DNA from 2 places in the Kocuria sediminis genome. Region 1 is predicted to be linked to the other one. Evidence: riboswitches for the same ligand, from Rfam matches in the RefSeq annotation. Region 1 holds a riboswitch; the other holds the start of a gene.
What was found. A riboswitch is a leader RNA that binds a small molecule or an ion and turns the genes downstream of it on or off. The one in region 1 is predicted to bind S-adenosylmethionine.
Positions count from the first base shown of each region.

Region 2: it holds a riboswitch for S-adenosylmethionine, as region 1 does, so the genes downstream of both, GMA12_RS09190 (methylenetetrahydrofolate reductase) here and GMA12_RS10825 (MetQ/NlpA family ABC transporter substrate-binding protein) in region 1, are expected to answer to the same signal.

Region 1 covers NZ_WOGU01000008.1:77,080-92,272, forward strand. Annotated here, with positions in the region: gene GMA12_RS10790 (TSUP family transporter) at 1-810, opposite strand, end outside; gene GMA12_RS10795 (proline--tRNA ligase) at 815-2,614, opposite strand; gene GMA12_RS10800 (GNAT family N-acetyltransferase) at 2,758-3,612, opposite strand; gene ispG (flavodoxin-dependent (E)-4-hydroxy-3-methylbut-2-enyl-diphosphate synthase) at 3,631-4,797, opposite strand; gene GMA12_RS10810 (M50 family metallopeptidase) at 4,942-6,276, opposite strand; gene GMA12_RS10815 (methionine ABC transporter permease) at 6,465-7,064, opposite strand; gene GMA12_RS10820 (methionine ABC transporter ATP-binding protein) at 7,121-8,200, opposite strand; gene GMA12_RS10825 (MetQ/NlpA family ABC transporter substrate-binding protein) at 8,197-9,087, opposite strand; SAM riboswitch class IV at 9,188-9,304, opposite strand; gene dxr (1-deoxy-D-xylulose-5-phosphate reductoisomerase) at 9,350-10,636, opposite strand; gene GMA12_RS10835 (GlsB/YeaQ/YmgE family stress response membrane protein) at 10,749-11,018, opposite strand; gene GMA12_RS10840 (monocarboxylic acid transporter) at 11,242-12,873, opposite strand; gene GMA12_RS10845 (DUF485 domain-containing protein) at 12,877-13,257, opposite strand; gene GMA12_RS10850 (DivIVA domain-containing protein) at 13,421-14,023, opposite strand; gene GMA12_RS10855 (phosphatidate cytidylyltransferase) at 14,049-14,999, opposite strand; gene frr (ribosome recycling factor) at 14,999-15,193, opposite strand, start outside.
Region 2 covers NZ_WOGU01000006.1:200,083-215,275, forward strand. Annotated here, with positions in the region: gene pyrE (orotate phosphoribosyltransferase) at 40-621, shown strand; gene GMA12_RS09150 (TrmH family RNA methyltransferase) at 614-1,276, shown strand; gene fbaA (class II fructose-bisphosphate aldolase) at 1,367-2,389, shown strand; gene GMA12_RS09160 (DUF3151 domain-containing protein) at 2,520-2,939, shown strand; gene GMA12_RS09165 (trimeric intracellular cation channel family protein) at 2,982-3,728, opposite strand; gene GMA12_RS09170 (phospholipase D-like domain-containing protein) at 3,798-5,048, opposite strand; gene GMA12_RS09175 (hypothetical protein) at 5,304-5,462, shown strand; gene GMA12_RS09180 (ANTAR domain-containing protein) at 5,683-6,456, shown strand; gene metE (5-methyltetrahydropteroyltriglutamate--homocysteine S-methyltransferase) at 6,667-9,084, opposite strand; gene GMA12_RS09190 (methylenetetrahydrofolate reductase) at 9,194-10,117, opposite strand; SAM riboswitch class I at 10,186-10,288, opposite strand; gene GMA12_RS09195 (glycosyltransferase family 2 protein) at 10,509-11,501, shown strand; gene GMA12_RS09200 (hypothetical protein) at 11,489-12,895, shown strand; partial or broken gene GMA12_RS09205 (ArsR/SmtB family transcription factor) at 12,942-13,295, shown strand; gene GMA12_RS09210 (SRPBCC family protein) at 13,302-13,799, shown strand; gene GMA12_RS09215 (VOC family protein) at 13,802-14,218, shown strand; gene GMA12_RS09220 (amino acid permease) at 14,343-15,193, opposite strand, start outside.

The DNA of each region.
Region 1 (15,193 bases):
GGCCCCGCGGAGCACGTCGACGCCCAGCTTGAGGATCAGCAGCGAGACCACGCTCAGGAACACGACCCGGATGAACCGGTTGCCGCGGGCCACGGCGGTGCGCGCCCCGAGGTAGCCGCCCACCATGTTGGACAGGCCCAGCAGCAGCCCCAGGCCCCACAGCACCGAGCCGTGCCCGAAGAAGAACAGCAGGGCGCCCACGTTGGTGGCCAGGTTGACGATCTTCGCCTTCGCGCTCGCGGCCAGGAAGCTGTAGCCCAGCAGCGTGATCATGGCGATCACCAGGAACGACCCGGTGCCCGGGCCCATCACGCCGTCGTAGAAGCCGATGACCGTGCCGATCACCATGGCCGTCCCGTAGTGCCGCGCCCCGCTGTGGCGCAGCTCGGTGAGCTGACCGACGGTCGGCTGGGCGACGGTGAAGAGCAGCACGGCCACCAGCGCCGCGAGGATGATGGGCCGGAACACCTCCTCCGGCAGGGACGCGGCCAGGGCCGCGCCGCCGAAGCTGCCGGCCAGCGCGACCCCGGCCATGGGCAGGGCCGTGCGCAGGTCCGGGGAGGTGCGGCGGTAGAACGTCAGCGCGCTGGTGGCCGTGCCGAACACGGAGCCCATCTTGTTGGTCGCCAGCGCCTGGACCGGGCTGATCCCGGGCACCATGAGCACCACGGGCAGCTGCAGCAGCCCGCCGCCGCCGACCACGGCGTCGATGAACCCGGCGGCGAGCCCGGCGGCGACCAGCAGGACCACCACGCCGGGCTCCACCTGCTCCAGGCCGGAGGCCCCCAGCCAGCCCTCGAGCTGGTCCACGGGCTCAGCCGCGCACGGCTGCGGAGACCACCGCGGCGATGCCGTCCCGGGCCACGTCCTCGCTGGTGCCGCTCGCGCGGTCCTTGAGCTCCAGCAGGCCGTCCTTGAGCCCGCGGCCGACCACCAGCACGGTGGGCACGCCGAGCAGCTCGGCGTCGCCGAACTTCACGCCCGGGGAGACCTTGGGGCGGTCGTCGAAGAGCACCTCGATGCCCTCGGCCTCGAGCTCGGCGACGATCCGCTCGGCCTCCTCGAGCACCTCGGGCCCCTTGCCGGTGGCGACCACGTGGACGTCGGCCGGGGCGACCTGACGGGGCCAGAGCAGGCCCTTGTCGTCGTGGTAGGCCTCGGCCAGGGCGGCCACCGCGCGGGTCACGCCGATCCCGTAGGAGCCCATGGTCACGGTGACGAGCTTGCCGTTGCGGTCCAGGACCTTCAGCCCGAGGGCCTCGGCGTACTTGCGGCCCAGCTGGAAGATGTGGCCCATCTCGATGCCGCGGGCCGCCTCGAGCGGGCCGGAGCCGTCCGGCGCGGGGTCGCCGGCCCGGACCTCGGCGCACTCGAGGACGCCGTCCCAGGCGAAGTCGCGCCCGGCCGTGAGGTCGTAGACGTGCTTGCCGGCCACGTTCGCCCCGGTGATCCAGCGGGTGCCGCGGACCACCCGCGGGTCGACGAAGAAGGGGATCCCGGTGGAGGAGTCCTCGCCGAGCACGGCCTGGTCGAGACCCAGGCCCGGGCCGATGTAGCCCTTCACCAGCAGCGGGCAGGTGCGCAGGTCCTCGTCGGTGGCCTGCTCCACCAGCACCTCCCCGGAGACCTCCAGGGCGGCGCCCACGCCGGCCTCGATGCGCTTGAGGTCCACCGCACGGTCCCCGGGCAGGCCGACCGCCACGAGCCGGCGCCCGCCGTCGGGCAGGACGACGGCCAGCACCACGTTCTTGAGCGTGTCGGAGGCGGTCCAGGGACCCTCGGCGCGCGGGTGCAGCTCGTTCGAGCGCTCCACGAGCGTGTCGATGGTGGGGCTGTCCGGGGTGTCGAGCACCCGCGCCTCGGGCGCGTCGTCGAGCGCGCGCTCGGGCGGCACCACCGTGGTGACCGCCTCGACGTTGGCCGCGTAGCCCCCGGCCGAGCGGACGAAGGTGTCCTCCCCGATCGGCGTGGGGTGCAGGAACTCCTCGGAGCGGGAGCCGCCCATGGCCCCGGACTGCGCCGACACGGCGACCACGGGCAGGCCCAGGCGCTCGAAGATCCGGACGTAGGCCTCGCGGTGGCGGGCGTAGGACTCGTCGAGGCCGGCGTCGTCGACGTCGAAGGAGTAGGAGTCCTTCATCACGAACTCGCGCCCGCGCAGCAGGCCGGCGCGCGGGCGGGCCTCGTCACGGTACTTGGCCTGGATCTGGTAGAGGGTGACCGGGAGGTCCTTGTACGAGGAGTACAGGTCCTTCACGAGCAGGGTGAACATCTCCTCGTGCGTGGGCGCGAGGAGGTAGTCGGCCTCCTTGCGGTCCTTCAGGCGGAAGAGGTTCTCGCCGTACTCCGTCCACCGGTTGGTCACCTCGTAGGGCTCGCGCGGCAGCAGCGCCGGGAAGTGCACCTCCTGGGCGCCGATCGCGTCCATCTCCTCGCGCACCACCCGCTCCACCTTCGCGAGCACCCGCAGGCCCATCGGCAGCCAGGTGTAGATGCCCGGAGCGGCGCGGCGGATGTAGCCGGCGCGCACGAGCAGCCGGTGGCTGTCCACCTCGGCGTCGACCGGGTCTTCGCGGAGGGTCCGCAGGAACAGGGAGGAGAGGCGCAGCGCCACGTGGGCTCCGTTTCTCCCGGGGAGCGCGGCGAGGTGCGGCCGGGCCCGGGGCGTCGAGAGGGGGTGCGGCACCGACGGCGCCGCGGATTCCGGTCAAATCTACACCCCCGGCGCCGCACCGGACGGCTCGCCCGGTGCCGGGCTCAGAGCAGGACGGTCGCGAAGGTCCCGACCCGGCGGAAGCCGACCCGCTCGTAGGTGGCCAGGGCGCGGGTGTTGTAGTCGTTGACGTAGAGGCTGATCACCGGGGTGGTGCGGCGGGCCAGGCGCACCGCGGCGGCCATGCACGGCACCGCCAGCCCCCGGCCCCGGTGCGCCGGGTCGACCCACACCCCCTGCACCTGGGCGACCCCGCGGGCGACCGAGCCGAGGTCGGCCTTGAACACCACCCGGTCCCGCTCGTCGGTCAGCACGAGGCAGCGTCCCGAGCCGACGAGGGCGGCCACCCGGTCGCGGTAGCCGCGGTCCCCGCCGGAGTACGGGGAGTAGCCGACCTCCTCCTCGAACATCGCGGCGCTGGCCGGGAGCACGGCGGGCAGGTCGGCGCTCGTGGCGAACCGGACGCCGGGGTGCGGCGCGGGCGCCGGGTCGTGGTCGATCGCCAGCAGGGGCTGCACCGGGCGGACGTCGAAGGGCCGCGGCCACGAGCGCTCGAGCCGGGACCACAGTCCGAGCACCGGCTCGGCCGGGCCGAAGACGGAGGCGTACCGGGCCCCGCCCCGGCGCAGGTGCCCGGCCACGAGGTCGAGGCCCGGCTCGTCGAGGGCGATGGGGACCACGTTGGTGCCCGTCCAGCAGGCCCCGGTGAGCTGCCCGTCCGGGCCCGCCGTGCCGACCACCGGCGGCACCCGGGAGCCGCTGCCGCGGCGGTGGGACTCCACGTGGGCGGCCACGAAGGCGTGGGCGACGGGGTCCGCCCCGAGCAGGCGGTCCAGGTCGGCGGGGTCGACCTCCCCCGCCGGCACGAGCCGCGGCGCCGTCCTCCGCTGCGTCCTCACCCGATCGTCACCGGCCCGTCAGCTGACGCTCACCACGGGGCTGCCGGCGGCGCTCTCCCCGTCCCCGTCCGCGTCCATCTCGGCGGCGATGCGGTTGGCCTCCTCGATCAGGGTTTCCACGATCCGGTCCTCGGGAACGGTCTTCACGACCTCGCCCTTGACGAAGATCTGGCCCTTGCCGTTGCCGGAGGCCACCCCGAGATCGGCCTCGCGGGCCTCACCGGGGCCGTTGACGACGCAGCCCATGACGGCGACGCGCAGCGGGACCGTGAGACCCTCCAGGCCCGCGGTCACCTCGTCCGCGAGCGTGTAGACGTCCACCTGGGCGCGTCCGCACGAGGGGCAGGAGACGATCTCGAGCTTGCGCGGGCGCAGGCCCAGGGACTGCAGGATCTGGTTGCCCACCTTGACCTCCTCGACCGGGGGCGCGGAGAGCGAGACCCGGATGGTGTCGCCGATGCCCTGGGAGAGCAGGGCGCCGAAGGCGGTCGCGGACTTGATGGTGCCCTGGAACGCCGGGCCGGCCTCGGTCACGCCCAGGTGCAGGGGCCAGTCGCCGCGCTCGGCCAGCAGCTGGTAGGCCCGGACCATGGTGACGGGGTCGTTGTGCTTGACCGAGATCTTGAAGTCGTGGAAGTCGTGCTCCTCGAACAGGGACGCCTCCCACACCGCGGACTCCACGAGCGCCTCCGGGGTGGCCTTCCCGAACCGGTCCATGATCCGCTGGTCCAGGGAGCCCGCGTTCACCCCGATCCGGATGGACACCCCGGCGGCCTTGGCCTCGCGGGCGATCTGGGCGACCTGGTCGTCGAACTTGCGGATGTTGCCCGGGTTCACGCGCACGGCGGCGCACCCGGCCTCGATGGCCTTGTACACGTACTTCGGCTGGAAGTGGATGTCGGCGATCACCGGGATCGGGGACTTCATGGCGATGATCGGCAGGGCGTCGGCGTCGTCCTGGGACGGGCAGGCCACCCGGACGATGTCGCACCCGGAGGCGGTCAGCTCGGCGATCTGCTGCAGGGTGGCGTTGATGTCCGTGGTCGGGGTGGTCGTCATGGACTGCACGCTCACCGGCGAGTCGGAACCGACGCCCACGGACCCGACCCGGATCTGCCGGGTCTTCCGGCGCGGGGACAAGACGGGCGGGGGTGCGGCGGGCATGCCGAGGCTGACCGGGGTCAAGGGTTCCTCCGAGGAGTTCGCGGACAGGTGCGGGAACGGTGGCGGGCGGACCCGGTCGCCGGGTCCGTCGTCGCCTCCCATTGTGCCCCATGCCCCGGGACGGTTCCTGGGCGCGGTCCCCGGATTCCGCCGTGGCCGAACGGCTCAGAACAGCTGCACGGGCTTCACGATGTCCGCGTAGACCAGCAGGACCGACATCCCGATCATCAGCACGGCCACGGCGTAGGTCAGCGGGAGCAGCCGCGCCGGGTCGAACGGGCCCGGGTCGGCGCGGCCCAGCAGCCGGGCGACGCCCCGCCGCAGGCCCTCCCACAGGGCGCCGGCCACGTGCCCGCCGTCCAGGGGCAGGAGGGGCAGCAGGTTGAAGACGAACAGCGCCAGGTTCACCGATCCGATCAGCCCGACCAGGGAGGCCGCCTTGTCCCGCAGCTCGATCTCCTCGTGGGCGGCGATCTCCCCGGAGATCCGGCCGATCCCGACCACGGAGATGGGCCCGTCCGGGTCCCGCGGCGCGTCCGAGAACGCCGCCTGCCCCACCTCGTAGATCCGCTGCGGCAGGTGCAGCACGACCCCGGCGATCTGCTCCAGGCCGTCGAGCACCGCGCCGGGCACCGCGGTGAGCGGCTGCCGGACGGGAACGGCGGTGGGGCTGATCCCGATGAACCCCACCTCCTCGTAGCGGGGCGCGCCGTCGGGGCCCGTCACGGCGGCGCCGGTGTCGTCGACCACCGGCCGGGAGGTGAGGATCGGGGTGAGCGCGGTCCGCACCTCCGCCCCGTCGCGCTCGACCACCACGGGGATCCGTTCCCCGGCGCGGTCGCGGATCCGCGCGGTGAGCTCCTCCCACGTGGCCACGGGGGCGCCGGCGACGGCGGTGACGACGTCCCCGGGGCGCAGTCCGGCCGCGTTGGCCGGCGCCTCGGGGTCCTCCGCACGGCACTCGCTCTGCCCGGCGGCCTGCCGCTCGGCGGGCACCACGCACTCCGAGACCCACGCGACCGTCGTGGTCGGGGTCGCCGTGCCGAACCCGGTGAGCAGCACGGCGAGGCACACGGTGCCCAGCAGCAGGTTCATCACGGGCCCGCCGAGCATGATCACGATCCGCTTCCACACGGGCAGGCGGTAGAAGACGCGGGCCTCGTCCCCGGGGGCCAGCTGCACGGCGGAGGCGCTGCGGGCCTCGGCGGCGAGCTGCTGGAGGACCCCGGTGCCGGCGGTCCGCGCTGTGCTCCCCGCCCGGGCGGGCGGGTACATCCCGACCATGGAGATGTAGCCGCCCAGCGGCACGGCCTTGAGCCCGTACTCGGTCTCCCCGCGGCGGCGGGAGAACACGGTGCGGCCGAAGCCGACCATGTACTGGGTGACGCGCACGCCGAAGAGCTTGGCGGGGACCAGGTGGCCGAGCTCGTGCAGGGCGATGGAGACCGCGATGGCCACGGCGGCGAGCAGCACGCCCACCAGGAACAGGACCACGCCCATCCGGGGACCTCCGGGGATCGTCGGGTCGTCCCCGGCGGGCGCCGGGGACGGCAGGGCCGCGCGTGCGCGGCGAGGACCAGTGTGCACCACGATCCTGGACGGACGGTGTCACGGTCCCGCGCACGACGACGGCCGGTCGCCTCCGGGGAGGGACCGGCCGTCGCGGGCAGCGCCGGGGCGCCGGGGCGTCAGCGGCGCAGGATGCGCCGGGCCAGCCGGTTGCCCACCAGCTGGACGAGCTGGACGAGGACGACGATCACGGCGACCGCCGCCCACGTGACCTCGTCGTTGAACCGCTGGTAGCCCAGGCGCAGGGCGAAGTCGCCCAGTCCCCCGGCGCCGATGGCCCCGGCCATCGCGGACATGTCCGTGATGCCGATGACCAGGAAGGTGTAGCCGAGCACCAGGGGCCCGAGGGCCTCGGGCAGGATCACGGTGGTGATGATCCTCCCCCGCGAGACGCCCATCGAGCGGGCGGCCTCCACCACGCCGGGGTCCACGCTCATCAGGTTCTGCTCGACGATGCGGGCCACCGCGAACATCGCCCCGATGGTCATCGCGAAGATCGCCGCGTTGGGGCCCAGACGGGTCCCGACGACCTGCTGCGTCAGCGGCCCGAGCGCCGCCAGGAGGATGATGAAGGGGATCGGCCGGACGAAGTTCACGACGAGGTTGAGCCCCTCGTGCACCACGCGGTTCTCCAGGATGTTGCCCCGGCGGGTCACGTAGAGGCCCACGCCCACGAGCATCCCGAGGAACCCGGCGAGGACGAGGGTGACGGACACCATGTAGAGGGTCTCGCCGAGCGCGGAGAGCAGCTCGGGGCCCAGCACGGACCAGTCGTTCACGCGGCCACCTCTCTCAGGGTCGTGATGCGGGACAGCTCGTCGACCACGGCCTGCACGGCCGCGTCCTCACCGGTCAGCTCGAAGGTCAGGGACCCGAAGGACTGCTCCTGGAGCACGCTGATCCCGCCGTAGGCGATGGTGAAGCGGACCCCGCGGGCGGCGCCGTCGGAGAGCACCCCGCCGATGTCCACGCCGTCGCCGACGTCCACGATCACCAGGCGCCCGTGGTGGGCCCGGCGCAGCCGCTCGACCTCGCGCTCGTCCGGCACCGAGTGCAGGACGGAGGAGACGAAGCGGCGTGCGGTCTCGGTGCGCGGCCGGGCGAAGATGTCCACGGTCGAGCCGTGCTCCACCACCTTGCCGTCCTGCATCACGGCCACGCGGTCGGCGATCGCCCGGACCACGTCCATCTCGTGGGTGATGATCACGATCGTGATGCCCAGCTCCCGGTTGACCCGCTGCAGCACCTGCAGCACCTCCTGAGTGGTCTCCGGGTCCAGGGCGCTCGTCGACTCGTCGGCGAGCAACAGCTTCGGGCTGGTCGCCAGCGCGCGGGCGATGCCCACGCGCTGCTTCTGCCCGCCGGAGAGCTGCTCCGGGTAGTTGCCGGCGCGCGCGGACAGGCCCACGAACTCCAGCAGCTCGGCGACCCGCGCCTGCCGCTTCTCCTTGGGCCAGCCGGCCCGCTTGAGCGGGTACTCGACGTTGCCGGCCACGGTCCGGGACGTGAACAGGTTGAACTGCTGGAAGATCATCCCGATCTCCCGCCGGACGGGCGCCAGCTCGGTCTCCTTGCGGCCGGCGACCTCGAAGCCCTCCACGGTCAGGGACCCGGAGGAGACGGGCTCGAGCCCGTTGATCAGCCGCACCAGGGTGGACTTGCCCGCCCCGGAGTAGCCGATCACGCCGAAGATCTCGCCGCGGTGGACGTCGAGGCTGACGTCGTCGACGGCCAGCACCTCGCGCGCGGCCCGCCCGGAGCCGGTGCGGAAGGACTTCGAGACGTTGCGGAAGGAGACGAGCACCTCGTCCGGGCGCCCGCGTGCGGGCGGCCCGGAGGGGACCGCCGCGCTCACTGGTCCTGGTCCTTCAGCTCCTGCTGGTAGCGCGCGGTCAGCTCCTGCAGCTCCTCCGGCTCCAGCTGCAGCGGCACGGCCGTGTCCTTGGTCTCCTCCATCTCGGCGTCGATCACGGCCTGCTCGTGGTAGAGGTCCGCGACCTTCCGGAGGGTCTCGTCGTCGGCGAGCTCCTCGGTGGTGGTGAAGAGGTTGACGTAGGCGCGGGAGCCCTCCGCCTCGGGGTCGTCCTGGGCCAGGGCGGACTTCGGGTCGATGTCGGCGCGGGCGAGGAAGTCGTTGTTGATCACCGAGCCGGCCACGGAGTCCAGGGAGAGCACCGTCTGCTCGGCCGACACGGGGGTGACCCGCACCGTGGAGGCATCGGTGTCGACGTCGAGCTCGGTGGGGATGAGGGTGTCGCTCTTCAGCTCCACGAGACCGGCCGACTCGAGCACGAGCAGGGCCCGGGAGAGGTTCACGGCGTCGTTGGGCACGGCGATCTCGTCGCCCTTCTGGAACTGGTCCACGGAGTCGTACCCGTTGGAGTACAGGCCCAGCGGGTAGATCGACGTCGAGCCGATCGGGGTGATGGAGCCCCCGGCGGAGTTGTTGTAGTCGGCGAGGAAGGGGACGTGCTGGAACCAGGTCATGTCCACGTCGCCGGACTCGGTGGCCGGGTTGGGCTGGTTGTAGTCGGAGAAGTCGACGTACTCGACGGTGATGCCCTGCTCCTCGGCCAGCTGCTTGAGGACGTCGTGGGTCGGGTGGGAGCCGACGACGCCGATGCTGACCTTGCCGTCGGCCAGGGCGCCCTCGCCGGCGGCCTGGTCGGAGCCGCCGCAGGCGGTGAGGGTGAGGCCGAGGGTGGTGGCCAGGGCGAGGAGGGTGAGGCGCTGCGATCGCATGTCGTGCCTTTCCGTGGATCCAGGATGTCGGGAGTTCCCACCGGGACCACCGGGCCCGACGGCCACGGTCGAGGGCGCGCCGGAGGGCGCGTCCGCGGTCGAACCGTACTTGCCGCCGGCCCACGATGGCCGGTGCCGGATGGTTCACCTGGGGCACCCCACTACGGGAGAGGGTTGCCGCCCAGCAAGCCAGGGCTGCACGCTGGGACTCGTCATCCGCCCGACAGACTAGCACGTGCGCCGGGAGCCGGGCAGGGTCCGGTCAGCGGGCGAGGACCTCCTGGGCCCGCCGCCGGGCCCAGCGCTCGGCCTCCAGGACGGCGTCCAGGTCCAGGCCGCCGCCGTCCTGGTGCTCGCCCAGGACCGTCTCCACCGTGTCCACGATCGCCGGGAACCGGATCCGCCCGTCGTGGAAGGCGTGCACCGCCTCCTCGTTGGCGGCGTTGAACACGGCCGGGTGGGTGCCCCCGCGCTCCCCCGCGGCCTTGATCAGCTCGACGGCGGGGAACGCGTCCCGGTCCAGCGGCTCGAAGGTCCACTCGGTCGCGCGGGTCCAGTCGCACGCGGCGGCGGCACCGGGCACCCGGTGCGGCCAGGCGAGGCCGAGGGCGATGGGCAGGCGCATGTCCGGCGGCGAGGCCTGGGCCAGCGTCGACCCGTCCACGAACTGGACCATGGAGTGCACCACCGACTGGGGGTGGACGACCACGTCGATGCGCTCGAGGGGCACGTCGAAGAGCAGGTGCGCCTCGAGCACCTCCAGGGCCTTGTTCACCATGGAGGCCGAGTTCGTGGTGACCATCACGCCCATGTCCCAGGTGGGGTGGCGCAGGGCCTCGCGCGGGGTGACCGCCTCCAGCTGCGCCCGCGTGCGTCCGCGGAACGGCCCGCCCGAGGCCGTCAGGACGAGCCGGTCCACCTCGGCGGCGCTCCCGCCGCGCAGCGCCTGCGCCAGGGCGGAGTGCTCGGAGTCCACGGGGATCAGCGCGTCCGAGCGGCCCGAGGCCGCGGCCGCCTCCTTCACCAGGACTCCTCCGGCGATCAGCGACTCCTTGTTCGCCAGCGCCAGCCGGTGCCCGGCCCGCAGGGCCGCCAGGGTGGGGGCGAGACCGATCGAGCCGGTGATCCCGTTGAGCACGAGGTCGGCCTCGGGGTGCGCCGCGGCCGCCGTGGCGGCCTCGGGGCCGTGCAGGATCTCGGGCCGGTAGTCCCCGGCGCCGGCGGCCGCGGCGCGCGCACCGATCAGCCGGGCCAGCTCCCGGGCGTCCCCCCCGCCGCCGCTCGTCGCCACCACGGCGGCGCGGGTCTCCACGGCCTGCTCCGCCAGCAGCGGCAGCCGGCCCCGGCCGGCCGCGAGGGCCACCACGCGGAACGGCGCCCCGCCGTCGAGCCCGTTCGCCGCCCGCACGACGTCGAGCGCCTGGGTGCCGATCGAGCCCGTCGAGCCCAGCACGACGACCCGGCGGGGGCCGGCGGCGGCCAGCGCGCGCAGCTCGGGGGTCGGCTCGGGGGTCGGACGGGGTCGGGGGGCGGTGGAGGGGGAGATCATGGCCCCAGTATCCCCCAGCCGGACCGGCGCCCGGGCGCGGCGGGTCCGGACGGACCGAGGCCCCGGTCACCGTTTCCGGTGGCCGGGGCCTCGGGTGGCGCTGGGGTGCGGGTCAGTGCGTGCGGCCGCGGCGGCCGGCGACCGCGCCCCAGATGAAGAGCACGATGAGCGCTCCCACGACGGCGGTGATGATCGTGCCGATGTCGAACACGGACTCGAGGTCACCGATGCCGATCAGCGAGCCGAGGAAGCCTCCGAGGAGGGCGCCGACGATGCCCAGGACGATGGTGACGATGATGCCGCCACCCTGGTTGCCCGGCATGATGAGCTTCGCGAGTGCGCCCGCGATGAGACCGAGAACGATCCAGCTGATGATTCCCATGATTGCTCCTTATCCGTCCCGGGAGGGACTTTCATTGTAAGCAACCGGCGAGTTTCCCAGGAATACCCTGAGCCGGCTTCTGCAGCCACCCTACCGGACCGTCAGGCCTCTGTCTTTTCCCTTTCGTGAATCCCCGGTGCGGCTCCGGAGAACGACCTCGGCCCGCCCGAAGCCGGAGCTTCGGACGGGCCGAGGGTCCTCCCAGGTGGGAGCGGGGTCGGCGTCAGTGGGCGACGGGCTTCTCCGCACCGATGCCTGTGAGCGAACGCACCTCCATCTCGGACTGCTTGACCGGGTCCTCCAGGCGCCGTTCCGTCATGGAACCGATGAAGCCCAGGAGGAAGGACGCCGGGATGGAGACGATGCCCGGGTTCTGCAGCGGGAACCACGCGAAGTCGGCCGTGGGGATCATCGAGGTCTCGGCGCCGGACATCACCGGGGAGAAGATGATCAGGCCCACCGAGATGAGCAGGCCGCCGTACATGGACCAGACCGCGCCGCGGGTGGTGAACCGCCGCCAGTACAGGGAGTACACGATGGTCGGCAGGTTCGCCGAGGCCGCCACCGCGAAGGCCAGCGCCACGAGGAACGCGACGTTCTGCCCCTGCGCCCCGATGCCGCCCGCGATGGAGACGATGCCGATGACCACCACGGTGGTCTTGGCGACCCGCAGCTCCTGGCGGGGGTCGGAGTTCCCCTTCTTGAGGACGCTGGTGTAGATGTCGTGGGCGAAGGACGCCGAGGCCGTGATGGCCAGGCCGGCGACGACCGCGAGGATCGTGGCGAACGCCACGGCGGCGATGATGCCCATCAGCAGGGAGCCGCCGAGCTCGAAGGCCAGCAGCGGAGCCGCGGAGTTCACGCCGCCGGGGGCCGCCTGGATCCGCTCGGCGCCGATGAGGGCCGCCGCGCCGAAGCCCAGGACGAGGGTGAAGAGGTAGAACAGGCCGATCAGCGCGATCGCCCACACCACGGACTTGCGGGCCTCCTTGGCGGTGGGCACCGTGTAGAAGCGCATCAGCACGTGGGGCAGGCCGGCGGCGCCGAAGACCAGGGCCAGCCCCAGGGAGATGAAGTCCAGCTTGCTCGTCTCGCTCACGCCGTACTTCAGCCCGGGCTCCAGAATGGCGGGGTTGCCGGAGACGGCGACCGCGTCACCCAGCAGGGAGGAGAAGTTGAAGCCGTAGAGCGCCAGGATCCAGACGGTCATCAGCGCCACGCCCGAGATCAGCAGCACGGCCTTGATGATCTGCACGTAGGTGGTGCCCTTCATGCCGCCCACGAGCACGTAGACGATCATCAGCACGCCCACGACCACGATCACGAGGGACTGCCCCGCCCGCGACCCGATGCCCAGCAGCAGGGACACGAGGGCACCGGCGCCGGCCATCTGCGCCAGCAGGTAGAACGCGGAGACCGCGAGGGTGGAGATGGACGCCGCCACGCGCACCGGCCGCTGGCGCAGCCGGAAGGACAGGACGTCGGCCATCGTGAACTTGCCGGTGTTGCGCAGGAGCTCGGCGATGAGCAGCAGTGCCACGAGCCAGGCCACCAGGAAGCCGATGGAGTAGAGGAACCCGTCGTAGCCCTGGATCGCGATCGCGCCGACGATGCCCAGGAAGGACGCCGCCGAGAGGTAGTCGCCGGCGATGGCCAGGCCGTTCTGCGTGCCGCTGAACCCACGGCCGCCGGCGTAGTAGTCGGCGGCCGTGGCCGTGGACTTGGAGGCCCGCAGCACGATCACCATGGTGACCACGACGAACGCCCCGAAGATGGAGATGTTGATCCAGGGCGTGCCGACCGTTTCCGTGGTGGCGGTCGCCATGGGCGCGAGCGCGGTGGGGAGGTGGTGCATCGGTCAGTTCTCCTGTCCGTGGACGCCGCGGGTGGTCCCGAGGCTGGGCTCGAGGCGTTCCCGGATGGCCTCGGCCTTCGGGTCCAGCTTGCGGTTGGCGAAGGACACGTACGCGCCCGTGATCGCGAAGGTGGTGACGAACTGGAGCAGCCCCAGGATCACGCCCAGGTTGACGTTGCCGACCACCTGGATCGCGAAGAGCTGCGGGACGTACATGGCGAGCACCACGTACAGCAGGTACCAGACCAGGAAGGCGACGGTGAGCGGGAAGACGAAGCCGCGGTGGGTCCGGCGCAGCTCCTGGAACTCGGGCGACCTCTGGGCCGCAGGGAAGTCGACGTCGGCGACGAGGTCGTCGGCGTCGATGGGTGGCTGGTTGGACATGGGCTACCTCCTCATGTGATGCGGACCACACTAGGCCGTTGTATGCAGAGGGGCAAGACGAAGCACCGGGAATTCCCAGAATGGGGTGGAAATGTGACACGGGAGCGGCAATCCGGCCGATTCGTGTCGCAAGCTGTATACACAGCCGTCCGCGGCGGTCGGGTCAGCGCAGCGCCAGCAGGAGCTGGACGGCGCGGTCCAGGAAGGCGTCCACCTGCTGCTCCTCGTAGCTGCGCTCGCCGTGCGCGGGCGGGAAGACGGCACCGCGCAGCTCGGCCGGAGCCAGCGGGGCGGCGTCCCTGAGCCGGGCGCCGAGGCGCTCGCAGAGCACGTCGACGTGGGCGGCCGAGTAGCCCTGCGCCCGGGACCGCGCCGGGTGCCGGAAGCGCTGGGTGCGCGGCCGCTCGATCCGCCCGCGCAGCAGCCCCGCCAGGGCGTCGACGTGCTGCTGCCAGGCCTCGGGCCCGCGCAGGCGCAGGACCTGCTCGCGCTCGGCGGCCGCGAGGGCGTCCTCGGCGGTGTCCAGGACCTCGTCGACGGCCTCCGGCCGGTAGCCGCCCCGCGCCCTGGAGAACACGGCCGCGCGCACCTGCGTGCTCAGCAGCAGGGCCCGCTCCTCCCCCGGGGCGGGGCCGGGCGCCTCCAGGGTCTCCCGCACGCGGGTCAGGAAGGCGTCCACCTCGGCGACGTCGTAGCCCGGGGCGCCCTCGGCGCAGCGGGGGATGCGGGTCGCAGGGATGCGGGCTGCTGGTTGCTCGGGGGGCATGGGCGGGCGGTCCTGGGAAGCCCGGTCAGGCGCTCGTGGCGAAGAGCTCGAAGAGCAGGTACCCGGCCGGAACCGCGAAGAGGATGGAGTCGATCCGGTCCATCACGCCCCCGTGGCCGGGCAGCAGCGTGCCCATGTCCTTGATCCCCAGCTCGCGCTTGACCATGGACTCGGAGAAGTCGCCGAGGGTCGCGGCCAGCACGAGGGCCACGGCCAGGACGGCGCCCTCCCACCAGGCGTGGTCGAGCAGCAGCACGGCGCACAGGATCCCGATGACCACGGAGCCGCCCAGGGAGCCGGCGAAGCCCTCCCAGGACTTCTTCGGGCTGATCCTCGGGGCCATGGGATGGCGGCCCCAGACCACCCCCACGGCGTAGCCGCACGTGTCCGAGCCGACGGCCAGCAGGATGACGGTGAGCACCTTCAGGGCCCCGGTGTCCGTGTGGTAGAGCAGCAGGGCGATGCTGAGGAGGAACCCGACCCAGACGAGGGCGAAGACCGAGCCCATGATGGACAGGATCATCCCGTCCCGGTCACCCAGCGCCCGCCACACGATCACCAGGGTCAGGCCCACGACCACGGCCATCATGAGGGCCTCTCCCCCGCCGGCGAACGCGGCGAGGGGCATGAGCACCCCGGCCGTGACCGCCGGGACGCGCGGGATGGAGATGCCGCGGTAGCGCAGCGACCGCCCGACCTCCCAGACCCCGATCCCGGCGGCCGTGCCGGCGAGCAGGGCGAGCACGACGGGCTGGACGAACAGGCCCACGAGCAGGGTCCCGATGAGCACCACGGCGACGCCCACGGCGGCCGGCAGGTTCCGTCCGGCGCGCGAGGGGGCGGTGTGCCGCCGCTCCCGGTGGTGGCCCGGCCCCGGCGCCGCGCCGCGGGTGCCGGGGGCACGAGAGGGGAAGGCCTCCCCGGCGGGTCCCGGGGAAGCCTTCAGCTCCTGGTGCGGGGGTCGCGGGTCCGGCATCAGACCTGCAGCAGCTCCGCTTCCTTGTTCTTGAGCATCTCGTCGATCTGCTCGATGTGCTTCTTGGTCACGGCGTCGAGGTCCTTCTCGGCGCGCTTGCCCTCGTCCTCGCCGATGTCGCCGTCCTTGACGGTCTTCTCGATCTGGTCCTTGGCGTGCCGGCGGATGTTGCGCACCGACACCCGGGCCTCCTC
Region 2 (15,193 bases), on a different contig from region 1:
GGCGGTCGGGCGGATCCGCGGACCCATAGACTGGGGCGCATGACCACCGACTTCTCTCCCGTGGACCTCGCGACCGCCCGTGAGCGCCTCCGCCGGCTGATCATCGACCTCGCCGTGGTGCGCGGCAGGGTCACCCTGGCCAGCGGCATCGAGGCCGACTACTACGTGGACCTGCGGCGCGTGACCCTGCACCACGAGGCCTCCCGCTACGTGGGCCAGGTGATGCTCGCCATGTTCGACGAGGCCGGGATTCCCTTCGACGCCGTGGGCGGGCTGACCATGGGCGCCGACCCGGTGGGGCACGCGATCATGTACGCCGCCGGGGACCGGGGGCGGGCCGTGGACGCGTTCGTGGTCCGCAAGGCCCAGAAGAGCTACGGGATGGGCCGTCAGGTCGAGGGCCCCCCGGTGGCCGGGCGCGACGTCGTCGTCGTCGAGGACACCTCCACGACCGGGGGCTCGGCGCTCACCGCGGTGGAGGCCCTGCAGCGGGCCGGCGCCAACGTGGTGGCCGTGGCCATCATCGTGGACCGGCGCACCGGCGCGAAGGAGCGCATCCAGGAGACCGCGGGCGTGCCGTGCCTCTACGCCTTCACGAAGGACGAGCTCGGACTTGACTGACCCCGCCGTCGAGGCTCCCGCCGTCGAGGCCGCCGCGGCCGGGCCCGCGGTGGGCGTCGGCCCGTGGGAGGGCCCCTGGCCCGAGGGCGCGCAGTGGGACCCGGAGCTGCTGGCGCACGGAGACCGGCGCAACGTCGTGGACGGCTACCGGTACTGGACCATGGAGGCGATCGTCGCCGACCTCGACACCCGCCGGCACGGCTTCCACGTGGCCGTGGAGAACTGGCAGCACGACCTCAACATCGGCTCCGTGGTGCGCACCGCCAACGCCTTCCTCGCCCGGGAGGTGCACATCGTGGGGCGGCGGCGCTGGAACCGGCGCGGCGCCATGGTCACCGACCGCTACCAGCACGTGCGCCACCACGCGAGCGTCGAGGAGTTCACGGCCTGGGCGGCCGCCGAGGGGCTGCCCGTCATCGGGATCGACAACTTCCCGGACTCCCGGCCGCTGGAGACCTACGACCTGCCGGAGCGCTGCGTGCTGGTGTTCGGGCAGGAGGGGCCGGGGCTCAGCCCCGAGATGCACGCCGCGGCGGGGGCGACCCTGTCGATCGCCCAGTTCGGCTCCACCCGCTCGATCAACGCCTCCGCCGCGGCCGCCGTGGCCATGCACGCGTGGGTCCGCCGCCACGTGTTCGGCCAGCCGCCGGGCTGAAGCGCACGACCCGTGACGGCCCTCCGTCGTCCCCCGGCGACGGTTTGGCTAGAGTGGGAGGCAGGCCACACCCGACCCGAAGGAGCCAGCATGCCCATCGCAACCCCTGACGTCTACGCCGAGATGATCGACCGCGCCAAGGAGAAGGGCTTCGCCTACCCGGCGATCAACGTCACCTCCTCCCAGACCCTCAACGCGGCCATCCGCGGCTTCGCCGAGGCGGGCTCGGACGGCATCATCCAGGCCTCCACCGGCGGGGCCGCCTACTGGTCCGGGGCCTCCGTCAAGGACATGGTCACCGGTTCGCTCGCGATGGCGGCGTTCGCCCGCGAGGTCGCGAAGAACTACGACGTCAACATCGCCCTGCACACCGACCACTGCCCGCAGGACAAGCTCGAGGGCTTCGTGCTGCCGCTGCTGGAGGAGTCGGAGAAGGCCGTGGCCCGCGGCGAGGACCCGATCTTCCAGTCCCACATGTGGGACGGCTCGGCGATCGAGCTCGACGAGAACCTGAAGATCGCCCAGGAGCTGCTGGCCCGCACGCATCGGGCCAAGATCATCCTCGAGGTCGAGATCGGCGCGGTCGGCGGCGAGGAGGACGGCGTGGAGAACGCGATCAACGAGAAGCTCTACTCCACCGTCGAGGACGGCCTGGCCACCGTGGAGGCCCTCGGCGCCGGGGAGAACGGCCGCTACCTCACCGCCCTGACCTTCGGCAACGTGCACGGGGTGTACAAGCCCGGCGGGGTCAAGCTGCGCCCGGAGCTGCTGCAGCAGATCCAGCAGGAGGTCGGCAAGAAGCTCGGCAAGGACCGGCCCTTCGACCTGGTCTTCCACGGCGGCTCCGGCTCCACCGCCCAGGAGATCGCGAACTCCGTGGAGTACGGGGTGGTCAAGATGAACGTGGACACCGACACCCAGTACGCCTTCACGCGCCCGGTCGCGGGGCACATGTTCACCAACTACGACGGCGTGCTGAAGGTCGACGGCGAGGTCGGCAACAAGAAGAAGTACGACCCGCGCGTGTGGGGCGCCCTGGCCGAGGAGAACATGGCCGCCCGCGTGGTCGAGGCCTGCCAGAACCTCGGCTCCGCCGGGACCTCCGTCAAGTAGCGGCACCACCCTCCGCGGCCGCGGGGGACCGGCGGCGGCGCCCTGCCCGAGCGGGGCGCCGCCGTCGTCCGTCCCGTGCCGCCCCCGTACGCATCCCGCAGCTCCGCGCACCGAAAGGACCCCTTCCCCCATGAGCCTCACCGGCAAGAACCTGCTCGACGGCCCCGACCCCACCTACCTCTCGGCGGACCCGGGACTGGCCGAGCGCATCGAGGCGGGCGACGAGGCGGAGGACCTCGCCGCACGCTTCCCGAAGGCCTCCCTCGCGTGGGCGATGTGCGCCGAGGACGCCCTCGCCGAGGGCCGGACGCTGGAGGGCTACGCGTTCGCCCGCGTGGGCTACCACCGCGGCCTGGACGCCCTGCGCGGCCACGGCTGGAAGGGCCACGGGCCCATCCCGTTCTCCCACGAGCCCAACCGCGGCTTCCTCCGCGCGCTGTCCGCCCTCGGCCGGGCCGCGGCCGCGATCGGCGAGTTCGACGAGGCCGAGCGCATCCAGAAGTTTCTCAACGACTCCGACCCCACCGCCGCGGAGCAGCTGCAGCGCTGACCCGGCGGCCCGGGCCCGGGGACGTGCCCGGACCCGCGCCGGTCAGGGCGTGCCGGATCCCGGCCCGCGGCCGCGGCTGTCGCCGGGGCCGTCGCCCCTGCCGCGGCGGGGCCGGCGCGGACGCCAGGACGGGCGGGGCCAGTCCCGCCTCGGCAGGCGCACGTTCCACTCACCGGCCCCGGGCAGGCGCCACCCCCGGCGCCGGGCGAGGACGGTGACCGTCGCGGCGGTGAGGATCGCCGCGGCCATGCCCCAGTTGGGCCGGCCCAGGCCGTGCAGGACCGCCATCTCGGCGCCGGCGATCACCGCCCCGGTGGCGTAGAGGGTGTTGCCGCCGAAGATCATCGGCACCCGCCCCACGGCGATGTCGCGGATCATCCCGCCGCCCACGGCGGTGATCACCCCGATCATCACGGCCGGCAGCCAGCCCAGTCCGACGTCGAGGGCCTTGGCGGTGCCCGTGGCCGCCCAGCAGCCCACGGCCAGGGCGTCGGCCACGATCAGCACGCGGTGGGTCCACCTGCCGCGCAGCTGCAGGAAGAACGCGACGGCGGCCCCGGCGATCGCCGTGCCGAGGTAGGCGGGATTGGTCAGCGCCACGGGAAAGCCCACCTGCAGCAGCGTGTCCCGCAGCAGGCCGCCGCCGAGCGCGGAGACGACGGCGAGGAACACGAAACCGACCGGGTCCATCCGCAGCTGGCGCGCGACCGCCCCGCCCAGCACGCCGTTGGTGAGCACGCCCAGCAGGTCCACGGCGTCGAACACCACGCTCGGATCCGTATTTCCCACGACCACCTCATCCACGGCACACCGACGCCCGAGGGTAGCACCCGGGCCGCTCCCGCCCGGAGGGAGCGCTCAGAGGAAGGGTCGCAGCGGCACCAGGACGGTCTCGGCGAACCACGCCGCGGGGGACCGTTCGTCCCACTGCCCGGCGGTGAGCTCCCGGCAGTTCTCGCTGTCCGCGGCGAAGACCGCCTCCATATCCGCGGCGAAGTCGCGGTCGTGGATCTCCAGGTTGGTCTCGTAGTTGAAGCCCAGGCTCAGCCGGTCGATGTTGGCGGTGCCCACGATCGACCACTGCCCGTCGATGGTGGCGGTCTTGGCGTGGATCATGGCGTGGCGGTAGAGCAGCACGGTGATGTCCTCGGCCAGCAGCGTGGAGTAGAAGCCCCGGGAGAGCCAGTCGGCGAGGACGTGGTTGGAGTTCTCGGGCAGGATCACGCGCACGTCCACCCCGCGCCGGGAGGCCTCGATCAGGGCGGAGAGGATCTGCTGGTCGGGGATGAAGTAGGCGGTGGTCAGGTAGATGTGGTCCGTGGCCCGGTGGATCGCGTCGAGGTAGACGCCGCGGATCGGGTACACCAGGCTGGCCGGGATGTTGTTGATCGCCCGCACCCGGGAGTCCCAGGAGCCCGGGTTCACGTGCGGCAGCTTGGGCCGCCGCGCGGAGGGGTGGTTCCACACCGAGGCGAAGGAGTGGCCGAGCTCGAAGGCGGCGGGCCCGGTGAGCCGCACGTGGGTGTCCCGCCACTGGGTGGCGTAGAGCGACCCGATGTTGTACCCGCCCACGAAGCCGACCTCCTGGTCGACGACCAGCAGCTTCCGGTGCGTCAGTCCGGTGGCCTGCAGCGGGCTGAGCAGCAGGCGCGGGCGCAGCACGGGGAACCGGTAGACGTGCACGTCGGGGTGGAAGCGGTAGAAGGAGTGCGGGACCACCAGGTTGCCGAAGCCGTCGTACATCACGTGCACCTGCACCCCGCGGGCGGCGGCGTCGTTGACGGCCTCCAGGAAGGCCCGGCCGACCTCGTCGTCCTTCCAGATGAAGGTCTCCAGGAGGACCTGGCGCTGCGCGCCCCGGATCGCGGCGAGCATGTCCCGGTACAGGTCCTCACCGTAGGTGTACACCGTGGTCCCGGTGTCCGCGACCGTGTGCTCGAAGGTGCCGGGCCGCGGGAAGCCGGAACGCTTGGCCCGCTTCCGGCGCTTGATCGCGTCCGTGGCCACCAGGGTGGCCACCACCGCTGCCTGGACGGCGACCATGCCCACGGCCGAGCGGACGGCGAGGGAGCGGAGCATGCGGGGACCCGTGGCGCGAGGGGACGTCATCTGCAAAGCGTACCCGGGGCGGCGCGGGCCGGAGGGTGGCCGCACGAGCGCCGCTCCCGTTCCGCCGCGCGTGGTCGTGCTGACCGCGGACGGCACGCCTCTGCCGGCCAACGAGGCCGCCCTGCGCCGCCTCGCCGACGTCACGGTGGTGACCCGCGAGGGCCTGGCGGGGTGCGGCGCCGGGTGCACGGCCCGTTCCGAGGCCCCCGACGTCGGCACGGTCGTCCCCGCGGCCGAGCCGGCCGATTCTGGGCGATGGACGACGTGCACGCGTCCGCGCACCTGTGCGGTGACGTCGAGGGGTGGCGGGACGAGCTCGCGGCCCAGTTCGGGGACAGCCTCCGGCGGTGGGCGGCCGGGGAGCCGCTGCGGCACGCGGTGGACAAGGCGGCCGGCTGCGTCCGGTCCTCCTGAGAGGCGGGCCGGGGCCGCGGCGAGGGAGCGGCCGGCCCGCGGGGGCCGAGGTGGCCGACCGGTGGATCCGGTCTGCGCCTGGACGGGGTCCTCGGCGTCCCGGCGGCCGGGGTGGTGGGGAACGGCTTGTGGCGAGGGCGGAGTGCTGTCAGGCTTTTCCTGTGCCAGGCCCCGACGTCCCGTGGCGCGGAACCGTCACCACGACCGACCGGAGGTGCGCGTGAGCACGCCGCTCCCGGCCACACCGGCCGACCCGTCCGGGTTGGCCGAGATCGCCGACGCCGTCGTGGGGCTGGGCGAGCAGCTGCGGACCGTGACCGCGGACGCCCTGGTCGAGGCGGTGATCCGGCAGGCGGTGCAGACGCTGCCGGGGGCGCGGTGGGCCAGCATCACCACCCTGCGCCACGGCACGTTCCGGACCCTGGCCGCCACCGGCGAGCGGGCCCTGGAGGCCGACGCCCTGCAGTGCCGGGTGGGCTCGGGCCCGTGCGTGGACGCGGCGCTCGAGGACAGCGTGCACCGCTCCGGGGACCTGGCCCACGACGCCCGCTGGCCGGAGTACGGGGCGCAGGTCGCCCGGGAGCTCGGAATGCGCAGCGCGCTGGCCTACCGGCTGACCCTGGTCGCGGACCCGGACCTGGTCGCCGCGCTGAACCTGTACTCCGACGTCCCCGACGCCTTCGACGCGCAGACCGAGTGGGCCGGCACGATGCTGGCCACCCACGCCGCGTGGGCGGTCTCGACGGCGCTCACCCAGGAGCGGGCCGAGAACCTGGAGCTGGCGCTGCAGTCCAACCGGGAGATCGGCACCGCCATCGGGGTGCTGATGGCCCAGCACAGGCTCACCCGCCAGCAGGCGCACGAGCTGCTGCGCCTGGCCAGCCAGGACAGCAACCGGAAGATGGCGGACATCGCCACCGAGGTCGTGGACACCGGGGAGCTCTCGCTCCCGCGCCGGCCCGGCCGTCCCGCACCGGGGGCCCGGGCGGACTGAGCCGGCAGCGGCGGCGGAGGACCGTGCCCGGCGCCGCCCCGGAGCGCCGCCGGCGCTCGCCGGGCCGCGCCGGCAGCGGCGCGCGTCCTCCTCCGTGAAGCGCCCGCCGCAGCGTTCCCGCGGCCGCGGCCGCGCCCGCCGACCGCGCCCGGCGCGGGCGACCACGGGATCTCCGTGGTCGCCCGCGCCGGGCGCCCGGTTCCGCCGTGGTCAGGGGCGCGAGCCGTGCTGGACGATCAGCGCCGGCCCCGCCGGCTGCGCCACCCGCTCCCGGGCGGTCCGGGCCGCCGCCACGAGGTGCTCCAGGGAGGCCTTCGTCTCCTCGTAGCCGCGGGTCTTCAGCCCGCAGTCCGGGTTGACCCACAGGGTCCGCGCCGGCACGTGCTCCAGTGCCCGCTCGAGCAGCTGCTCGATCTCCTCCTGTCCGGGCACCCGCGGGGAGTGGATGTCCCACACGCCGGGGCCGATGCCGCGGGAGAAGCCGGCGGCCTCCAGGTCCGTGAGCACCTCCATCCGGGAGCGGGCCGCCTCGATGCTGGTGACGTCGGCGTCCAGGCCGTCGATCGCCCCGACGACCTCGCCGAACTCGGAGTAGCACAGGTGGGTGTGGATCTGGGTCTCGTCCCGCACGCCCGAGGTGGCCAGGCGGAACGCGTCCACCGACCAGCCGAGGTAGGCCTGCTGGTCGGCACGGCGCAGCGGCAGCAGCTCCCGCAGGGCCGGCTCGTCGACCTGGATGATCCCGATCCCGGCGGCCTCCAGGTCCGCGACCTCGTCGCGCAGCGCCAGCGCCACCTGCCGTGCCGTCTGCTCCAGCGGCTGGTCGTCGCGCACGAAGGACCACGCGAGGATCGTGACCGGGCCGGTCAGCATGCCCTTGACGGGACGGTCGGTGAGGGACTGGGCGTGGCCGATCCACGGAACGGTGAACGCCTCGCCGCGCAGCCCCGGGCCCTCCCGGCTGACGTCACCCCACAGGATCGACGGGCGGGTGCAGCGGGAGCCGTAGGACTGCACCCAGCCGTGCACGGTGGTCGCGAAGCCGTCCAGGTGCTCGGCGAAGTACTGGACCATGTCGTTGCGCTCCGGCTCGCCGTGCACGAGCACGTCGAGCCCGAGCTCCTCCTGCAGGCGCACCACCCGCTCGATCTCCTCGCGCAGGAACCCCTCGTACTCGGCGTCCGGAAGCGCCCCGGCGCGGTGCCGGGCGCGGGCGGCGCGGACCTCGGCGGTCTGCGGGAAGGAGCCGATGGTGGTGGTGGGCAGCGGGGGCAGGGGACCGGAGGCCGTGAAGGACCGGCCCTCCTGGGCGGCGCGGCGCACCGCGGCGGGGGCGCGGCCGATCTCCGCCGAGGTCAGGGACGCGGCCCGCTCGCGCACCGCCGCGTCCCGGACCCCCGGGGCGTCCTCGCGGGAGCGGCGGGCCGCGGCGGCCTCCGCCAGCCGGTCCGCGACCGCCCCCCGCCCCGCGGCGAGACCGCGGGCCAGGGTGACGATCTCGCCGACCTTCTGGTCGGCGAAGGCGAGCCAGCTGCGCAGCAGCGGGTGCAGCCTGGTCTCCTCGGCCACGTCGTGCGGGACGTGGAACAGGGAGGTGGAGCTGGCCACGGCGACCCGGGCGCCGGCGCGGGCCAGGTCCTCCAGCTCACCGAGCCGGCCGGCCAGGTCGGCCCGCCACACGTTGCGCCCGTCGACCGCCCCGGCCACGAGCACGGGGGCGCCCTCGCCGGCGAACAGCGCCAGCTCCGCGGGGGCGGGGGCCGCGCCCTTGACCAGGTCCAGGTGCACGGCCTCGACCCCGCTGCGGGCCAGCGGGCGCAGCAGGGCGCCCGGGGAGCCGTAGGAGGTGGTGACGAGCAGCCGCGGCCGCCCGGGAACGGCCGTGAGCGCCGGATAGGCCTCCTGCACGGCCGCGGCGAGCCGCGCGGCGGGCACGTCCTGGTCGGCCACGAGCGCCGGCTCCTCCAGCTGGACCCACGGCGCCCCGGCCGCGGCGAGCTCGCCGAGCAGCTGGGCGTACACCGGGAGCAGGTCGGCGAGCCGCTGCAGGGGGTCGAAGCCGGCGGGGGCGTCGTCGTCGGCCTTGGCCAGCAGGAGGAAGGAGACGGGGCCCACGAGGACGGGACGGACGGTGAAGCCGTTCTCGGCGGCGCGGCGGACGTCGGCCACGAGCCGGCCGGCGGAGGCGGTGAAAGGGGTCCCGGGGCCGATCTCGGGGACCAGGTAGTGGTAGTTGGTGTCGAACCACTTGGTCAGCTCCAGCGGTGCCCGCCCGGCGTCGCCGCGGGCCAGCACGAAGCTGCCGTCCAGGTCCAGGCGCCCGTCCGCCCCGGCCAGGTCCGCGAAGCGGGACGGGACCGCCCCGAGGGCCACGGTGGTGTCGAGGACCTGGTCGTAGAGGGGGAAGGCCGCGGGCAGGGACGCGTCCTGCGCGCCCAGGCCCAGCTCCACCAGCCGGCGGTAGGTGGCCAGCTGCAGCTCGCCGGCGGCCGCCTCGAGCTCCTCGCGGGTCGAGCGCCCGGCCCAGTAGGCCTCGAGGGCCTGCTTCAGCTCGCGGCGCCGGCCGATCCGGGGGTACCCGGTGATGGTGGCGGCGGGGAAGGGGACGGCAGGGGTGGTCGTGCTCATGGGTGTGCTCCTCGGCAGATCTGGGAAAAGGTACGGGCGAAGGTCAGGGGAAGGGCCCGGGAAGAGGCCCGGGCCACGAGGCGCGGACGGGGCCGGCCTCCCTCGCTGCTCAGGCGGGCAGCAGGTCCGGCAGGGCCGCCGGCTGGTGGGGCACGCGCGGCAGGTCCACACGCTCCAGCAGGTCCAGGGCGGCCCGGTGCTCGTTGAAGGTGTAGAGGTGCAGCCCGGGCGCCCCGGCGTCGAGGGCCGCGCGGGCCAGGCGGGTCGCGAAGGCCACGCCCGCCCGGTGCCGCTCGGCGGGGCCGGCGGCCTCCTCCAGGGCCGCGGCCAGGCCCGGGTGGGGCCGGAGCCCGGCGAGCCGGCACAGCGTGGCCAGCCGCCGCGGCTCCGTGACGGGCATGATCCCCGGCACGATCGGGATCGTCACCCCGGCGGCCCGGGCGGAGGCAACGAGGCGCTCGTAGCGCTGCGGGCGGAAGTAGACCTGCGTGATCGCGAAGTCCGCCCCGGCACGCTGCTTGGCCAGCAGCACCTCGATGTCGTGCCGGAAGGACGGGGACTCGGGGTGCCGGGTCGGGTAGGCGGCCACGCCCACGGCGAGCCGGCCGCCGGCGAGGGACGCGGTGTGGCGCTGCTCGACCTCGCGCACGAGCTCCACCAGGTCCCCGGCGTGGGCCAGCTCGCCGGGCTCCGCGTCCGGCTCCAGGTCCCCGCGCAGGGCCAGGACGCCCCGGACGCCGCGGTGGAGCAGGGACGTGACGGTCTCCTCCAGCTCGGCCCGCGTGCTGCCCACGCACGTGAGGTGCGCCAGGGGCCGCAGGCCGGTGCGGGCCAGGAGGTGGTCCAGCAGCGCCAGCGATCCGGCCCGCCGCGGGGCGTCCCCGCTGTACGTGACAGCGACGTGGTCGGGGCGGGTGGGCTCGAGCTCCTCGATGGTCCGCAGCAGCGTCTCGGCGCTCGCCGCGCAGCGCGGTGGATAGAGCTCGTAGGACAGCGACGGCGGTGGCGCCGTCCGGTCGGGTGGTCGTCTCACAGAACCTCCTGGGGTCACCCCGAGGGAGGGCGCCGGCCGTCCCGGGGTGGACCCGGGAGGCTGCGACAGCTCCATCGGTCCTGGCGGGAGCACCGTTCCGCGGCCCGGTGGGGCTGCGGATGGTTGCTGCGGCGTCGACGAGCCAGGTCTCTCGGCCGCTCTGGATAGATGCAGGACCCATTCCAGCGGGTGCCCCGGGCGGGTGCCAAGCCCGGCGGCGCAGAAGACGCCGGTGCGCCGACTGTGACGGCGGGCGCGTCACGCGGCGCAACATCGACACCGGGCGTCGCGCGACCCACGCGGCGTCAGCGCCGCGCACCGGTTCGCGCGGCGCCCGCCCACGGCCATAATGAGTGTGCCCCCGCCGCCCGGACCCCAGGAACGAGACGTCATGCCCAGTTCGCCCCGCATCGTGGCGGTCGTGCCGTGCCACAACGAGGAGGCCGCGATCGCGAAGGTCGTCACCGACCTGCACGCCACGGTCCCCGGCATCGAGGTCCACGTCTACGACAACTGCTCGACCGACGGCACCGCCGAGGCCGCCCGGCGGGCCGGCGCGCACGTGCGGCACGAGGAGGAGAAGGGCAAGGGCAACGTGGTGCGGCGGGCGTTCGCGGATCTCGACGCCGACGTCTACCTGCTCATCGACGGCGACGACACCTACGACGTGGCCGACGCGCCGCGGATGATCGAGACCCTGCTGGCGGGTCCCTACGACCAGGTGCTGGGGGTGCGCCGCCAGGTCAGCGGCACCGCCTACCGGGCCGGCCACGAGTCCGGCAACCGGTTCTTCAACACCCTCGTCACCTTCGCCTTCCGCCGCCAGGTCACCGACATGCTCAGCGGGTACCGGGTCTTCTCGCGGCGCTTCGTGAAGTCCTTCCCGGCGCTGTCCCGCGAGTTCGAGATCGAGACCGAGCTGACCGTCCACGCGGTCAACGCCCGGGTGCCGCAGACCGAGGTGGAGGTGGGCTTCCGCGACCGGGCCGAGGGCAGCGAGAGCAAGCTGCGGACCTACCACGACGGCTTCCGGATCCTGGGCATCTTCGCCCAGCTGCTCTTCCAGGAACGGCCCTTCCTGGTCACCGGCGCCGTCTCGTGCGCGCTGTTCCTGCTCGGTCTGGTCCTGGGCCTGCCCGTGGTGGTGGAGTTCGCGGGCACCGGGCTCGTGCCCCGCTTCCCGACGGCGTTCCTGGCCGCCTCCCTCGTGGTCCTGGCCGGGGTGTTCCTGCTGATGGGGGTCCTGCTGCACGGGCAGGCGAGGATCCGTCGGGAGACCTCCCGGCTGTTCTACCTGCGCCAGCCGGCCCCGCCGTGGAGCGGCGGGGCCGGGGCGGACCGTCCCGTTCCGCCCGCCGCGCAGGAGCGCCGGTGGGCCCGGTGACCGCGGCCGGCACCGGCGGCCGCCTGGCCCCGCTGCGCCCCTGGCTCCAGGGCCTGGGCATGCTGGTGGTCCTGCAGTTCGCCCTGTTCGGGCTGCTGGTGGTGGGCCAGGCCGTGCCGGACCGGCCCATCGTCGAGCACCTCCTCGCCGCGGTCGAGGACGGCACCTACGGCCCGCACGGCACGATCGACCGGATGGGCACCCCGGCGGACACCTTCACCGAGTGCGTGGTCGCGGGCACGGGCCTGGGCGCGTCCCCGGAGGAGTCGGCGTTCAGCCGGGCCGTCCGGATGCCCCGGCTCGCCACCTGCGGCGGCGGACCGGAGCAGCTCCGGGCCATCGCCGAGGGGGCCGTGCTGGAGGACAACAACTACTTCAAGTACTGGGCCGGCTACACGGTGCTCACCCGCCCGGTGCTGGCCGTGGCGGGGCTGGAGGGGCTGCGGATCGTCTCGGGCACCCTCATGGTGCTCGCCCTGGCCGGGGCGTTCCTCGCGCTGCGCGCCCGGACCTCCACCGCGGTGGGGCTCGCCCTCGTGCTGCCCTACGTCGCGGGGACGAACCTGCTGTCCACCCCCTCGACCTCCTTCAGCCAGTCGATCTCCATCGCCTTCATCTTCCTGTCCGTGCTCCTCGCCACGCTCGGGGCCGCCCGCTCGGCCCGGCTGGGCTGCGCGGGCGCCGCCCTGGGCGCCGCGCTCTTCTGCTTCGTGGACCTCCTGACCACTCCCGCCGTGCCGTGGGCGATGTCCGCCTTCGCCGTGGGGGCGGTGACGTGGTTCCACCGCCGCGAGCTGAGGGCCACGTTCGTGGCGGTGCTCCTGGCCGGCGCCGTCTGGCCGGCGGCCTTCGCCGTCACCTGGGTGGCCCGGTGGGTGATCGCCGGCGCCTTCCTGGGCATCCCGGCCACCGTGGAGGTGGTCCGCCGCAACGTGGGGAACCGGACCGGAGGAGACCACGCGGGGGTCGCGGAGTCCTTCGGGGCGGGGGTGCACGCCAACATCGACTACTGGTGGACCAGGGTGCCCACCGCGGAGCTCGTGCTGGCCGGCTGCCTGCTGGCGGCGGCGGCGGGCCTGGTCCTGGCCCACCGGCGCGCCGGGCCGTCCCGCTGGGCGGCCGCGCTGGTCCTGGCCCTGCCCGCGGCCGCGGTGCCCCTCTGGTACACCGTGCTCAGCAACCACTCCCAGATCCACGCGTTCTTCGTCAACCGCGGGGTGCCCGCCGCGCTCGCCGTCGTGACCGCCGCGTGCCTGGCCGCCGCCGTGCGGGCCCGCCCGGCCCCGGACGCCTCCGCCGCCGCGGAGCGGCGCGAGCCGGCGGCCCCGGAGCCGGGCACGGACGAGCGTCACGATCGGGTCTCGGAGGTGGCCGCCCCGGCTCGCCGGGCGTAGCCTTGAACAACCAACAGGTTGATCAAGGAATACGTTGACAGACACCGTGGACCCCGACGACGACGACCTGCTCGACCGGGCCTTCCTGGCCCTCGCCGACCCGGTCCGGCGGCGGATCGTCGCCCGGCTCAGCCGGGGCCCGGCCACGGTCACCGAACTGGCGGAACCCTTCGCGATCTCCAAGCAGGCGGTCTCGAAGCACATCCAGGTCCTCGAGCAGGCGCAGCTCGTCACGCGCACCCGTGACGCCCAGCGGCGGCCCGTCCACCTGGACCCCGCACGGCTGGAGGCGCTCACCGCCTGGATCGACCGGTACCGGCTGGTCCGGGAGGAGCAGTTCCGCCGCCTCGACGCCGTGCTCGACACCCGCGCCGCGCCCCGCGGCGCACACCGGGAGGACTTCACCATGGGACACGCCCTGCACCTGACCGTCCCCGACGACGTGCCGTACATCGACTTCGAGCGGGACTTCGACTTCCCCGTGGCGGAGGTCTACCGCGCCCACGCCGACCCCGAGCTGTTCCGGCAGTGGATCGGCCCGCGCGGGCTGCGGACCCGGATCGACGGCTTCGAGTTCCGCGCCGGCGGCGCCTACCGCTTCGTCCAGCGCGGCGAGGACAGCGCCGAGGAGTACGCCTTCCGCGGCGTCTTCCACACCGTGCGCGAGAACGAGCTGGTCGTCCAGACCTTCGAGTACGAGGGCTGGCCCGACGCGGTCGACCTCGAGTACCTGCGCTTCGAGGACCTCGGCGAGGGCCGGTGCCGGCTGCGCGGGCACACCGTCCACGCCTCGCAGGAGGCCCGCGACGGGATGGTCGGCTCCGGCATGGAGAAGGGCATGGCCGAGGGCTACGAGCGGCTCGAGGAGCTGCTGGCCGGGCTGCTCGGCGGACAGGGAGGCTGAGCGTGGACTGGACCCTCGAGGTGGTGCTGGTGCCGGTGCGCGACGTCGACCGGGCCGTGGAGTTCTACCGGGACCAGGTCGGCTTCCGCCTCGACCACCACACCACCACCGAGCAGATGGACATCGCCCAGCTGACCCCGCCCGGGTCCGGCTGCTCGATCGTGGTGGGCAACCTCCCCGCCCACCGGGAGATGGCCCCCGGCTCCCTGCGCGGGCTCCAGCTGGTGGTCGCGGACGCCCGGGCGGCCCGGGAGGAGCTGCTGTCCCGGGGCGTGGAGGTCAGCGGGATCACGGTGCTCGACGAGCGGGACGGCGGCACGGTCTTCGGCTTCAGCGATCCCGACGGCAACTCGTGGGCGGTCCAGGAGCTGCGGGCCCGCGCCGAGCGGCCGCTGATCCCGCCCGAGCACCGCCTCTGACACCGCCTGTGACACCGCCTGTGACAGTGCCTCCGGTGCCGCGTCCGGCCCTGCCCGTGGCGTGTCCGGGGGGCACGTCCTGTGGCGCCGCCGCCGGCTCCGCCGGGGCCGGCGGTCCGCCGGGTCAGTCCGGGCGGGCGTGCTCGGCCCGGCGGCCGAGCAGCCTCGAGGCCAGCGCGATGAGCAGCACCAGACCGGCGGTGAGCAGCAGCTGAGCGCGCACGGCGTCGTCAAGCAGGCCGAGCAGCAGGATGCCGGCGAGGATCGCCAGCGCCAGCCAGGACAGCCACGGGAACGCCCACATCCGCAGCGGCAGCTCGGTCCCGTCCCGGTCGGCGCGGCGGCGCAGCACGATCTGGGAGACCAGGGCGAGCCCCCAGACCACGAGGCAGGTGGCGCCGACCGTGTTGAGCATCCACAGCAGCACGGTCTCGGGCCACAGGTAGTTCAGCACCACGGCCCCGAAGCCGAAGGCCACGGAGACGAGCACCGCGGTCCGGGGCACCCCGCGGGCGGAGACGTCGGCGAAGGCCCGCGGGGCGGAGCCGCGGCGGGCCAGCGAGTACAGCATCCGGGACGAGCCGTAGATGTTGGCGTTGAGCGCCGAGAGCAGCGCCAGGATGATGATCACGGCCATCACCACGTCGGCACCCGGCACCCCGGCGGTCTCCAGCACGGCCACGAAGGGGCTCACGGAGAGCTGCTCGTCGTTCCACGGCAGCACGAGCACCATCACGGTCACCGCGCCCACGTAGAAGACGAGGATGCGGACCAGGATGGTGCGCACGGCGCGCGCCACGTTGTGCTGCGGGTCCTCGGTCTCCGCGGCCGCGATGGTCACCAGCTCCGTGCCGCCGAACGCGAAGATCACCACGAGCAGCGCGGCGGCGACCCCGGTGAGCCCGTTGGGCAGGAAGCCGCCGTGCGCGGTGAGGTTGCCGAGCCCGGGGGAGGGCACGTCGGTCAGGCCCAGCA